4 regions of the Methylophilus glucosoxydans genome follow, and region 4 is predicted to be linked to each of the others. Evidence: predicted binding sites of a transcription regulator. Region 4 holds the regulator's gene; each other region holds the start of a gene.
The links. Region 4 encodes sigma-54, which starts transcription at its own class of promoters, with help from an activator protein. Its sites were predicted from a motif close to TGGCACNNTTCCTGCT; they were not measured.

Region 1 (3,136 bases), on a different contig from region 4:
GTGAGCGCCTGCTGCAATTCTTTGGCTCATTGCCGGTGCACGCCTGGTTTAATCCGGCCGCCCCCAAAATCAGGGATGGCGAGATAGATCCGGCCACCCTGGATGCCGACACCGCATTGGCCATGCTGCGCGCCGAACCACTGCTGATCCGGCGGCCACTCATCGAGGTTGACGGTCAGCGCATGACAGGCTTTGACGCCAGTACCCTATCTGTTTGGTTGGGACAGCCCATCTTGGTCAACACTGCGTCGCAGAGTTGCCTGCGGCACCATCCCTCTTAGCGTTGATGACTGCACTAAAACAGCATCAACATATTTCTAAAGTGATAGGCCTTAATCCCCAGACACCGACGGGATTTTATGGATGCTCAAATCCGCGCCATCAAACTCTGACTCGGCATCCAGGCGGATACCTACGATTTTCTTTAATGCGCCGTAAACGATGGTTCCGCCCACTAGCGCGATCACTACACCCAATGCAGTACCTGCCAGCTGGCTCATCAGGCTGACGCCGCCCATGCCACCAAGACTGGTCGCACCGAAGATACCTGCCGCGATACCGCCCCAGGCACCACACAAGCCGTGCAACGGCCAGACACCAAGCACATCATCGATTTTGAAGCGTGTTTGCGTGAGGGTGAATGCCCAGACAAACAAGGTGCCAGCGACTGCGCCAGTGACCAGTGCGCCCAGTGGGTGCATGACATCAGAACCGGCACAGACGGCCACCAGACCAGCCAACGGGCCATTATGCACAAAGCCCGGGTCATTTTTACCCAGCAGCAATGCGGCCAGCGTGCCACCCACCAGCGCCATCAGTGAATTGACCGCTACCAGGCCGGAAATGCCTTGTATGGATTGGGCGGACATGACGTTAAAACCGAACCAGCCTACAGTGAGTATCCATGCACCCAAGGCGAGGAATGGAATATTGGAAGGTGGATAGGCATGCAAACGGCCATCTTTGGTATAGCGACCATTACGTGCGCCCAGCAGTATCACCGCAGGCAAGGCAATCCAGCCGCCCATGGCATGCACGACCACCGAACCGGCAAAATCGTGAAAGTTTGCACCATAACTGACCTTCAGCCAGTCCTGAAACCCAAAATGAGCGTTCCAGGCAATGCCTTCAAAAAACGGATAAACAAAGCCAACCAGCAAAAATGTTGCGGCCAGTTGCGGGTTGAATTTGGCGCGCTCAGCAATGCCGCCAGAAATAATGGCAGGAATGGCGGCGGCAAAGGTGAGCAAGAAGAAGAACTTGACCAGACCGTAACCGTTTTGCACGGTCAGTGTTTCGGCACCATTGAAAAAGTGGATGCCGTAAGCAATGCCATAGCCAATAAAAAAATAGGCAATGGTAGACACACAAAAATCCACCATAATTTTAACCAGGGCATTCACCTGATTTTTTTGACGTACTGTGCCGACCTCCAAAAAGGCAAAACCGGCATGCATTGCCAAGACCATGATGGCCCCCAGCAATACAAACAGGACGTCATTAGCTGTCACTAATGATTCCATTTCGCTCTCCGAATTCAATAATTATTGATTGGCGTTTTGTTTGAAAGACACGCCTTTTTAAAATGCGCAGGTTTCAAGCAAATATCAGGCCATTTTTAAGTGATTGATTTTAAAAGGAGTGGAGTTTGGGCACCGGCAAAAACGCCCCAAAATAACTCAATCAAAAGTGCATTGCACATTATTGGTGCAAATTAGGGCATATTTAAACAAAAGTACTTAAAGATGCTCAAATGCTGATGAATGAGGCATGCCATGCGAACTCATCGAGAGTTTGCGTCAACAAAACACGGATAAAGCGGTGGATAACCGTATCGTCGTATGCCAATACGGAGGAGGGACAGACTTATATGATCTCGACCGGTTGCAATTGCTTGAGCATTTCGACCGCATCAGGATGCGCAGACCAGAAATAGTAAAATTCACGCACCGCGTTTAAAAATAGGTGACGGGTATTTTTGAGATTAAATAGCGGCAGGGTTGCGTCAGCGGTGATGCGGTAGGCGTTTTTTTCTGTGAGTGGTGCTTCACGCAAGCGCAACAACATGAGCTTTGCCATGCGCGTACGCAGTTCAATATCCATCTCCTGCTTGTGCTCCATGGATTTGAGCGCTTTGACGTAGCCGTTAAGCGGCCATAATTCTGCTGTTTCAAACTTCTCGGACTGCAACGCCGGCCAAACGGACTGCAAATCAATCACCGCCGGCTGCCAACCGATAGGATGTAATTCAAAGCCGACAGTATCGGCATATTGCATGACGGCTTTCACATCGCCACGCCAAAAAGGATAAAACTCGCGGATAATGGTCAGGATTTCTGGCCAGCGCTGGGCTTCCTTGTCGGCCAGACAATCGTCCACCGCTTGCCGGTAGACCGTGCTGCTGCATTCCTGGTCTTTTAATAGCGGCGTTAACTCAGCCAGCACCGCGTCGCGCTGTGCCATGATGGCAGCATCAGCGCCCTTGCTGTGCAATAAATTATAATAAGCTTGAATCGCATCTGCTTCGCGGCTTGAATTCATCGTTAACAACACTAAATAAGAATGAAATGAATATGAAACGGATTATTGGTCATCATACACTGAAAAAGATAATCGTCTTAAAGGAGAACAACGATGGCTGAATGGGCCTTATTAGCCATTTTGATGGCGGGCGCATGGTATTGGATGGATACGATTTCGAAACGTGAGATCGCGCTCAAGATTGGCCGCCAGTTGGCTGAGCGCTGCCATCTGCAGTTTCTGGATGAAACCGTGGCTTGCGCCCGCGTCGGTTTTGCAAGGGACGGCAATGGTCGCATGCAGTTACAACGCACGTATACCTTTGACGTCTCCAGCCAGGGCATTGAGCGCATGGCCTGTCATCTGCAATTGCGAGGCGGCCAATTGGTAGCCTGGCATATTCCGCCTTACGTCACCCAGTAAAACACCATGGTGGTTGGCCGCTTTGCCCCTTCGCCTACCGGCCCCTTGCATTTTGGCTCACTGGTCGCCGCCGTCGCCAGTTACTGCGATGCTAAAAGCCAGGGCGGCCGCTGGCTGCTGCGTATAGAAGATGTAGACACCACCCGCCGCGTAGCCGGCGCCAGCGCAGACATGATTCGCACCCTGCAGCATT
Region 2 (3,136 bases), on a different contig from region 4:
AGTGTGTTCATGTTTTCCCAGGTCTCGGTGGTCATGGCCACACGCACGGCACGGGCGTTTTCACGCGCACTGCGTAATGAGCTGTAAATGCTGGACGGGTTCTGGCTATCCATGACCAGATGCTTGATGACGTTGGCGGCCGACAGCTCTTTGTAATTGCTGTCATAAATGTCGCGGATCCCGGCAATTTCAAGCACGGCATCCCAGAGTTCGGCTTCGTTGCTGCTGTCTGAAGGCAACAGGGACATGTTATAAGTCACGTCCAGCACACGGGCCACGTTTTCAGTACGCTCGATATAACGTGCCATCCAATATAAATGATCTGCGGTACGGCTTAACATATGACGGCCTCTTGCGTTGCTTGTTGGGCAGCCATTTGCGACTGCACGGTTTCTGCACTGACATCGTCCCGCTCCAGCACCCAGGTATCCTTGGTGCCGCCCCCTTGCGAGGAGTTCACCACCAGTGACCCTTCTTTGAGCGCTACGCGCGACAGGCCACCCGGCACCACGCTGACCGTTTTGCCAGACAGCACAAATGGCCGTAAATCCACATGACGCGGTGCAATGCCCTGGTCGACCAGCGTCGGGCAGGTTGACAGCGCCAGCGTCGGCTGCGCGATGTAGTTAGCGGGTTTGGAGACGATGCGTAAACGGAATTCTTCAATTTCCTGTTTGCTGGCTGTGGGGCCTACCAGCATGCCGTAGCCGCCAGAGCCCTGCACTTCCTTGACGACCAGCTCGGGCAGATGATCCAGCACATAGGCCAGATCATCTTCCTTGCTGAGTTGATACGTAGGCACGTTCTGCAAGATGGGGGATTCACCCAAGTAGAACTTGATCATCTCCGGCACGTAAATATACGTCGCCTTGTCATCGGCCACGCCGGTGCCTACAGCGTTGGCCAATGTGACGCCACCATTGCGGTAAACGGAGAGCAGACCTGGCACGCCCAACAGGGAATCGGGCTTGAACACCAGAGGGTCGAGGAAGTCGTCGTCAATGCGGCGGTAGATCACGTCCACCCTTTGCGGGCCTTGCGTGGTGCGCATATAGACGGCGTTATTACGGACAAACAAATCCTGGCCTTCCACCAGTTCTATGCCCATTTGCTGGGCGAGGAAGGCATGTTCAAAGTAAGCGCTGTTGTAAGCGCCAGGTGAGAGCAATACCACGGTCGGGTCAGTGACGCCGGTCTGGGCGACCGAGCGCAGGTTGTTCAGCAGTACACTGGGGTAATGCTCCACCGGGGCAATCGGGTATTTTTTAAACAAATCCGGGAACAGCCGCATCATCATCTTGCGGTCTTCGAGCATATAAGACACGCCGGAAGGGGTACGCAGGTTGTCCTCCAGCACGTAAAACTGCGACTCGCTGGTGCGGACCAGGTCTATCCCTGCCACATGCGCATACACCTGGTTAGGCACAGTCACACCCACCATTTCCGGGCGGTATTGGGAATTGGTCAGGATGCTGTGCGGGACAATGCCGGCCTTGATGATTTCCTGATCATGATAAATATCATGCAGAAACATATTGAGGGCGCGTACGCGCTGGACGGCACCTTTGGACAAATGCGCCCATTCACTGGCCGAAATCATGCGTGGAATCACATCAAATGGAATCAGGCGCTCGGCACCATCTTCTTCACCATACACGTTAAACGTGATGCCGACGCGGCGGAACAGGACTTCTGCTTCTGCGCGTTTGGCCGCCAGTTGCTGGGTAGGCACATTCGCCAACCAGCGGTTATAGGCCTGGTAAATCGCCCTTACATTGCCCCCATAGCCCTGCATTTCATCAAAAAACTGTTTGGCCGTTTGCGTCATCGTGCTGGACCTTTGCCTTACTTGTAAAATTCATTTAAACAAGAGCAAGCCGTGTGCCAGCCTGTAAAACCCATTTAAATCATGAGTTTATGTTTTATATGAGCGGGTTTCAGAAAGAAAGCGCACCTAAATGGTGCACTCTCGAATCACGGTTTTGGTGCAAACCGTGTGTTAAATAGGGCTTATTCAATATTCTGAATCTGTTCACGCATCTGTTCGATCAACACTTTCAGTTGCATAGAGACTTGTGTCGTTTCAATCGCCACCGATTTGGAGCCTAGTGTGTTGGCTTCCCGGTTCATTTCCTGCATCAAAAAGTCCAGCTTTTTGCCCATGGTGCCGCCAGCCGTAAGGATACGGTCCATTTCAACAATGTGGGCATTGAGCCGCGCCAGCTCTTCATCGACATCAATCCGTTGGGCATAGAGCACGATTTCCTGACGTACGCGGTCATCCTCTGCCTGCATGGCTTCACGCAGTTTGGTGGTCAGTTTATCCTGATATTGGCTGATCAGGGCAGGTAACAGCGGTTTGACGATGCTGATCTGCTCACGGACGCCTTGCAGACGGTCGAGCAGCACTTGCTTGAGTTTTTCACCTTCGCGCTGGCGGGCGGCAATCAGCTCATCAATGGCCTGCGACAAGCCATTGAGCAGGCTCTGCGCCATGGCCTCGGTATCGATACTCTCCGTTTGGCAAACACCGGGCAGCTTGAGCACTTCAACCAGATTGACGGGTTGCGCCTGCGGAAAATGTTGCTGTAACGCGGCCAGGGTTTGCGCGATCTGCCCGACCATCTCAGGGTTGAGCGTCAGGTTAGCCACCGCGGCATCGCTTTTGAGATTGATGCGGCATTCAACTTTGCCACGTCCCAGGCGGGACTGCAGCAATTCACGTACTTGCGCCTCAAACTGGCGCAAGTTGTCATCGATTTTGACATTGAGCTCGAGATAACGGTGGTTGACTGCTCGCAGCTCAATCAGCAGCAGCCCGCCAGTAAAGCGGCTTTCGGTGGCCGCAAAGCCGGTCATGCTCAACATCGGTTGGCTAGCGGGGGAATTTTTTATCGTCATCATCTGGCTCCTGGCAAACTCACTGATTGTATCAAATGCGGTATCGTTATGCGAAAATGGTACAAACAAGGCGGCGCGCAGAACAAATCACAACCTCTGCTGATGCCATGCCCTTAATAAAAGCCATGATTGTGACGTTAAAGCGCTAGTGAAGCTCGCTCATAAATACGATTTTGCCTTGCCGGTAGGCACTGTGCTGCATGACTACACCATTACCAAGGTGCTGAGTCTGGGC
Region 3 (3,136 bases), on a different contig from region 4:
AATGCGGTATGGACCACTTCCCGGGCCAGCGGCTGCACTGTTTTGTGCTTGATCCGCACCGTGGGTGATTTGGCGGTCGCCAACGCTGCCTGTGGCTCAAACGGGTCCAGGGGAAATTCTGGCTCCATCTCTGCAGGCAACTGCCATGGCAGCGAGGACAAGGGCAAGCGCAAGCCCATGGGCGAGTCACCACCCAGCAGATACAAATGTTCGCGGCGCAACGGCCACTTGCTGGTCAGCCATGCCCCGGCAGACTGGCTCTCGTCCGGCTTGAGCGGCATAACATAACCAACCACTTGCCCCAAGCCCTGGTTGAGCAAATCTGCCAGCCGTTTGCGCTCTGTAGCATCCTGCAAATCCAGCTTGAGCGGATCGAGATTCACCGGTAACTGCTGCTCTTGTTGCGCGAGACTCATCACATCTTCATATGCGGCAATCACACAAGCTTTGGGAAAGCCCAACATGTCGGCCAGATGCCGGGAAAAAGCTTCTGCCTGCGCTACGCCATAGCCGTCATTATGACCTTCGGCTGAAAACAGGCTGGCATCGCGCCACACCGGCTTGCCATCCGGGCGCCAGTAAATATTGATGGCCCAGCGCGGCAAAGGCTCACCGGGATACCACTTGCCCTGGCCATAATGCAAAAAGCCATCCGGGGCAAAGTGCGCTTTCAGACGCAAAGCCAGGTCACCGGCCAGCTGGCGCTTGTGATCTCCCAGTGCAAGAGTGTTCCATTGTGCGCCATCCATATCATCAATCGACACAAAAGTCGGTTCGCCGCCTTGCGTCAGCCGCACATCGTGCTTCTTGAGCTCAACATCCACCTTGTCACCCAGCTTGAGGATGGCCTGCCAGTCCGCTTCGCTGTAAGGCTTGGTCACGCGCGGGTCTTCGTGAATGCGCGTTACTGTCATCTCATGCGTGAACGTGACCTCGGCGATATCGGTAAAGCCAGTCACTGGCGCTGCCGAGGAAGGAATCGCCGTACACGCCAACGGAATATGCCCCTCTCCGGCCATCAGTCCAGAGGTAGGATCTAACCCAACCCATCCTGCGCCGGGGATAAACACCTCGGTCCAGGCATGCAAATCGGTAAAATCCTTGTCGGTGCCACTGGGGCCATCCAGCGCCGCAACGTCGGCCTTGAGCTGAATCAGGTAGCCGGAAACAAAGCGTGCGGCCAAGCCCAGGTGGCGCATAATTTGCACCAGCAACCAGGCGGAGTCCCGGCAAGACCCTGTGCGCTTCTGCAGAGACTCTTCCGGGGTTTGTATGCCCGGCTCCATGCGCACGGTATAGCCGATTTCAGCCTGCAAACGCTGATTGACGGCCACCAGAAAGTCGACAATGCCGACTTCGGGTTTGATCACGGCTTGCCGCATTTCCGTCATCCACGCCTGCAACAAGGGCCCGACCGGATCGGGCTGCAAATAGGCGGTCAGCTCGAACGCCTGCTGCGCGGTATAGTTAAAGGGGTAATGCTCGGCATATTTCTCGACAAAAAAATCAAACGGATTGATGACGGTCATATCTGCCACCAAATCGACCGTAAAGTCGAGCTCACGCACCATTTCGGGGAATACGTAACGGGCAATGTAGTTGCCGTAGGGGTCTTGCTGCCAGTTGATAAAATGCTGCTGAGGATTAACCGTCAGAGAATACGACAAAATCGGCGTGCGCGCGTGGGCAGCGGGCTTGAGGCGGACTTCGTGTGGCGAAAGATTGACCAGGCGGTCAAATTGATAGCGGGTGCGGTGATGTAAAGCGACGCGTATAGCCACTGCTGATCCTCAATAATATTATGATTTTAAGCAGTGTGATGCAGGAAATATGCCAGCCACGCCAAAACCCAGCGCGTGGTGGCAATTAAACGCTACCCCTGATCGACTTACTTGCTGCCGCCTACCAGATTTTTGACCGCGCTCACCACATCGCCTGGCAGCACAACAATTTTGCTATTGTTGGAGTCGGCCATTTTTTGCATTGATTGAATATAACGGTCCCCCAGCAAAAAGGTGGCGGAGGTATTGTTTTCCTTGACCGCCTCGGCAATCATTTTAATCGCCGCTGCTGAGGCTTGAGCCCCCACCATTTGCGCCTCTGCGTCTTTACGCGCGGCTTCCAGCCGGGCTTCTGCATTCAAGATCAACGACTGCTTGGCGCCTTCGGCTTCGGTCACCACCGCCACACGCTCCCGCTCGGCCGCTGCCTGACGCTCCATCGCATCCTGCATATTGGCAGAGGGTTTGATGTCCTGAATCTCCACACTTTTCACGGTGAGGCCCCAGTCCAGCGCCTCATCGGCAATCGCTTCTTTAAGCTCAGCCTTGATCCGGTCACGCGAGGTCAGCGCATGATTGAGGTCCATGCCACCGATGATAGAACGCAAACTGGTTTGCACCATATTGCGCATGGCTTCACGAAAATTTTCGATGCCGTAGACCGCACGCTCGATATTGGTCACTTTGATAAACGCCACCGCATTGGCCAGAATCACCGCGTTATCACGGGTGATCACCTCCTGCTCTGGGACATCGAGAATGATGTCTTTGGTGGTCACCTTGTAACTGACATTACTGAATACCGGGTTGATCACATTGAGGCCTGGCTTGAGAATGCCGGCAAATTTACCGAGCCGCTCGACCACCCATTCTTCGCCCTGCGGCACAATACGTACCCCTTTCACGATGGCGATCACTACCAGTACGATGACAATGACACTGACTTCGGTCATAACGACTCCCCTCAATAATTAAAACGATTAACCGTGGTGGGCAGGCGCCACACGCAGGCTGTTGCCTTCCACGGCGACAATGATTGCCGCTTGTTGCACAGCCATGGCCGTATCGGCATACGCTACCCATTCGCGGCTACCCAACACCCCTTGGGCAAACCGGATCTTGCCCGGTTGCATGGGAGAAATAGCCTCAATCACCACGCCTTCACGACCGATTTCCTCGCCCTGCGCCTGTCCAACCCGCAAGTCAGGCTTGCGTTTCTCCAGCTTGCGCATGATGGTCAAGGCCAGTGCCGCCAGCACGGCATAATTCAGGGCTTGCAAGGCCAATGACATCTCAGGCCAAACCAGGGTGAGCGCTGCCATTGCCAGTGCGGCAATGCCTAGCCATAATAAGTA
Region 4 (3,136 bases):
AAAGCGCCACCCGTCCACCCTTAACCGTGGAGCAGGTCAAGGCCAACGCCGATACCTATGCCGCACAAGTCTTCAAGATTCTTGATCCTGCCAAAACCGAGATTGTCTTTAACTCCAACTGGTTAAGTGAACTTGGCGCGGCGGGGATGATTAAACTGGCTGCCAGCCATACCGTGGCCCGCATGCTGGAGCGCGATGACTTTTCCAAACGCTTCAAGGGTAATCAACCGATTGCGATTCACGAGTTTCTGTACCCGTTACTGCAAGGATATGATTCGGTCGCCCTGCAAGCGGATCTTGAGCTCGGTGGTACCGACCAGAAGTTTAACCTGCTCATGGGGCGTGAGTTGCAAAAGCAGGCCGGCCAGTCGCAGCAATGTGTGCTGATGATGCCGCTGCTGGAAGGGTTAGATGGCGTCAATAAAATGTCTAAATCACTCGGTAACTACATTGGCATTAGCGAGGTGCCAGAGACTATTTTTGCCAAGATCATGTCGATTTCAGATGAACTGATGTGGCGCTATATTGATTTGCTGTCTTTTGCGACGCTGGAAACCATTGCCGAATGGAAGGCGCAAGTCGCCAGCGGTGAAAATCCCCGCAATATCAAGGTCGGCTTTGCCCAAGAAATTGTGGCGCGTTTCCATGGTCAAGCCGCGGCTGAAAAAGCCTTGCAGGACTTCCAGACCCGTGCCAAAGGCGGCATCCCGGATGACGTGCCCGAAGTTGAAGTGACCATTGAAGGCGAGAGCATCGGCATTAGCCAATTGTTAAAACAGGCGGGCTTGGTTGAAAGCACCAGTGAAGCCATGCGCGCAGTGCAGCAAGGCGGCGTCAAGCTCGACAGCGTCAAGGTGGATGATAAGAATCTGCCTTTGACTAAAGGTGTGACAGTGATCGCACAGGTGGGTAAACGTAAATTTGCCAAGATCACAATCAGGTGATTTGAGCTGAGAAACAAAAAAGGCCGCATCTGCGGCCTTTTTTGTTTAGAGCGTTTTGCGCAAGTTCGCGGGCGGAATATTCAGGGACTCGCGATATTTGGCTATGGTACGGCGGGCAACGACGATACCTTGTTGTGCCAGTGTGTCGGTGATCTGGTTGTCCGACAAAGGCTTTTTCGGGTTTTCTTCGGCCACCATTTGCTTGATCAAGGCGCGGATAGCGGTGGCAGAGCAGGAGCCGCCTGCATCTGTGGCCACCGAGCTGCCAAAGAAGTATTTGAGTTCATAGACGCCACGCGGTGTGAGCATATACTTATGTGTGGTGACGCGGGAAACTGTGCTTTCATGCAAGTCGAGTTCTTCGGCGATTTCACGAAGCACCAGTGGCCGCATGGCAATTTCACCATGTTCAAAGAAGTTGCGCTGGCGATCTACAATGGCTTGTGACACGCGCAAAATGGTCGAGAAGCGCTGCTGGATATTTTTAATCATCCACTTGGCTTCCTGCATCTGGCTTTGCAGGTATTGGCCTGAACTCTCGCGGTTGCGCTTGAGGATGTCCGCATACATCTGGTTGATGCGCAGTTTGGGGATCACGCCATCATTTAAAGAGGCGACCCAAATGCCCTTGATTTTTTTAACCACCACATCGTGCTGGATAAAGTGATCGTGACTAAAGCTGGAAAACTCGCTGCCGGGTCTGGGGTTTTGCTGGCGGATCAGGTGCTGCGCCGCCTTGAGTACCGCTTCATCGCAACCAAGCACCTTGCGCAGTTTGACAAAGTCTTTGTTGGCAAGCAGCGCCAGGTGGTCTTTGGCAATGGCAATGGCGGTTTGCAAGTGTGGCGTTTCTTGCGGCAAACGCGTCAGTTGCAAGAGCAGGCACTCGCGTAAATCGCGCGCACCTACGCCTACAGGGTCCAGATTCTGGATCAGCTTGAGGGCGGTTTCCAGTTCCAGCAGCTCGACCTCAAGTTCGAGTGGCAAGTGCTCCACAATCTCCTGCAGATCTTGCTCCAGATAGCCATCATCAGTGATGCTATCCAGTAGCAGTTTGACCAGGCTCATGTCACGTTGCGATAAATGTGCCAGTTGTATCTGATCAATCAGATGCTCGCGCAAACTGATGCTGGTGGTTTCCTGTCTGGAAAAGTCACTGTCTTCGTCTTCCTGATGATTGCGTCCGGCTTCGTCCCAGTTGCTGGTGCTGCCAAACTCTTCATAATCATCTTCAAACTCTGGCGGCGTGAATTCCTCGTTTAAATTGGGCAGGTCGCTCTCGCTCCCGCCCAGCTCATCGTGCAAGTCTTCACGCAGACTTTCTGCCGGTGCGGTGATCTCTTGCTGCGTTGCCATGTCAAACGAGCTGGCATCTGTCGGCTCAGCTTCTACAGTGGGGGGAGGCGGTGTGTTATCTTCAAACTCGCCTTCTTCACCGTCTGACATTTCCAGTAACGGGTTTTCCTGCAGGATGGTTTCCAGTTCCTGGTTCAGTTCCAGCGTGGAAAGTTGCAGCAAACGGATCGATTGCTGCAGCTGCGGCGTCAGCGCCAGATTTTGCGAAATACGTAATTGCAGGTTCTGTTTCATGACGGATTACAGCCTAAAATTCTTGCCCAGATACACTTCACGCACACCTTCATTCTGAATGATTTCATCGGGCGTGCCTGCTGCAAACACAGCGCCTTCATTGACAATATAAGCGCGGTCACAGATATCCAGCGTTTCGCGCACATTGTGGTCGGTGATTAAAATACCAATATTCTGACTGCTCAGGTAGCGGATGATTTTCTGGATTTCGATCACCGCAATCGGATCAATCCCGGCGAACGGTTCATCCAGCAAAATAAATTTAGGGTCAGTGGCCAGGCAGCGCGCAATTTCAACGCGTCGACGTTCGCCGCCAGACAAGCTGACGGCCTGACTGTTGCGGATGTGCTGGATATGCAATTGATCCAGCAAGGACTCAAGCCTCGCCTCACGCTGCTCTTCCGTATAGGGACGGGTTTCAAGAATGGCGAGTATGTTGTCGGTTACGCTGAGCTTGCGGAAAATGGATGCTTCTTGGGGCAGATAAGCCAGGCCCATGCGCGCGCGCTCATGCATGGGCGCGCGGCTCACGTCGGCGCCATTCAGCGTAATGTTGCCTTCATCCAGCGCAACCAACCCGACAATCATGTAAAAGCTGGTGG

Region 1: a site for sigma-54 is predicted at 1,600-1,615, ahead of ACFQ1T_RS12275 (ammonium transporter). Genes of this name have one in related genera too.
Region 2: a site for sigma-54 is predicted at 1,872-1,887, ahead of ACFQ1T_RS03375 (circularly permuted type 2 ATP-grasp protein). Genes of this name have one in related genera too.
Region 3: a site for sigma-54 is predicted at 1,821-1,836, ahead of ACFQ1T_RS04005 (transglutaminase family protein). Genes of this name have one in related genera too.

Annotation. Positions count from the first base shown of each region.
Region 1 is NZ_JBHTJW010000003.1:112,463-115,598, reverse strand. It holds gene ACFQ1T_RS12280 (ArsC/Spx/MgsR family protein) at 1-281, shown strand, start outside; gene ACFQ1T_RS12275 (ammonium transporter) at 333-1,523, opposite strand; gene ACFQ1T_RS12270 (hypothetical protein) at 1,867-2,541, opposite strand; gene ACFQ1T_RS12265 (DUF3301 domain-containing protein) at 2,635-2,943, shown strand; gene gluQRS (tRNA glutamyl-Q(34) synthetase GluQRS) at 2,950-3,136, shown strand, end outside.
Region 2 is NZ_JBHTJW010000002.1:176,252-179,387, forward strand. It holds gene ACFQ1T_RS03370 (alpha-E domain-containing protein) at 1-341, opposite strand, end outside; gene ACFQ1T_RS03375 (circularly permuted type 2 ATP-grasp protein) at 335-1,828, opposite strand; gene ACFQ1T_RS03380 (YicC/YloC family endoribonuclease) at 2,011-2,904, opposite strand; gene ACFQ1T_RS03385 (serine/threonine protein kinase) at 3,050-3,136, shown strand, end outside.
Region 3 is NZ_JBHTJW010000002.1:311,813-314,948, reverse strand. It holds gene ACFQ1T_RS04005 (transglutaminase family protein) at 1-1,781, opposite strand, end outside; gene ACFQ1T_RS04000 (SPFH domain-containing protein) at 1,889-2,734, opposite strand; gene ACFQ1T_RS03995 (NfeD family protein) at 2,762-3,136, opposite strand, start outside.
Region 4 is NZ_JBHTJW010000001.1:86,264-89,399, forward strand. It holds gene tyrS (tyrosine--tRNA ligase) at 1-944, shown strand, start outside; gene ACFQ1T_RS00405 (RNA polymerase factor sigma-54) at 990-2,534, opposite strand; gene lptB (LPS export ABC transporter ATP-binding protein) at 2,541-3,136, opposite strand, start outside.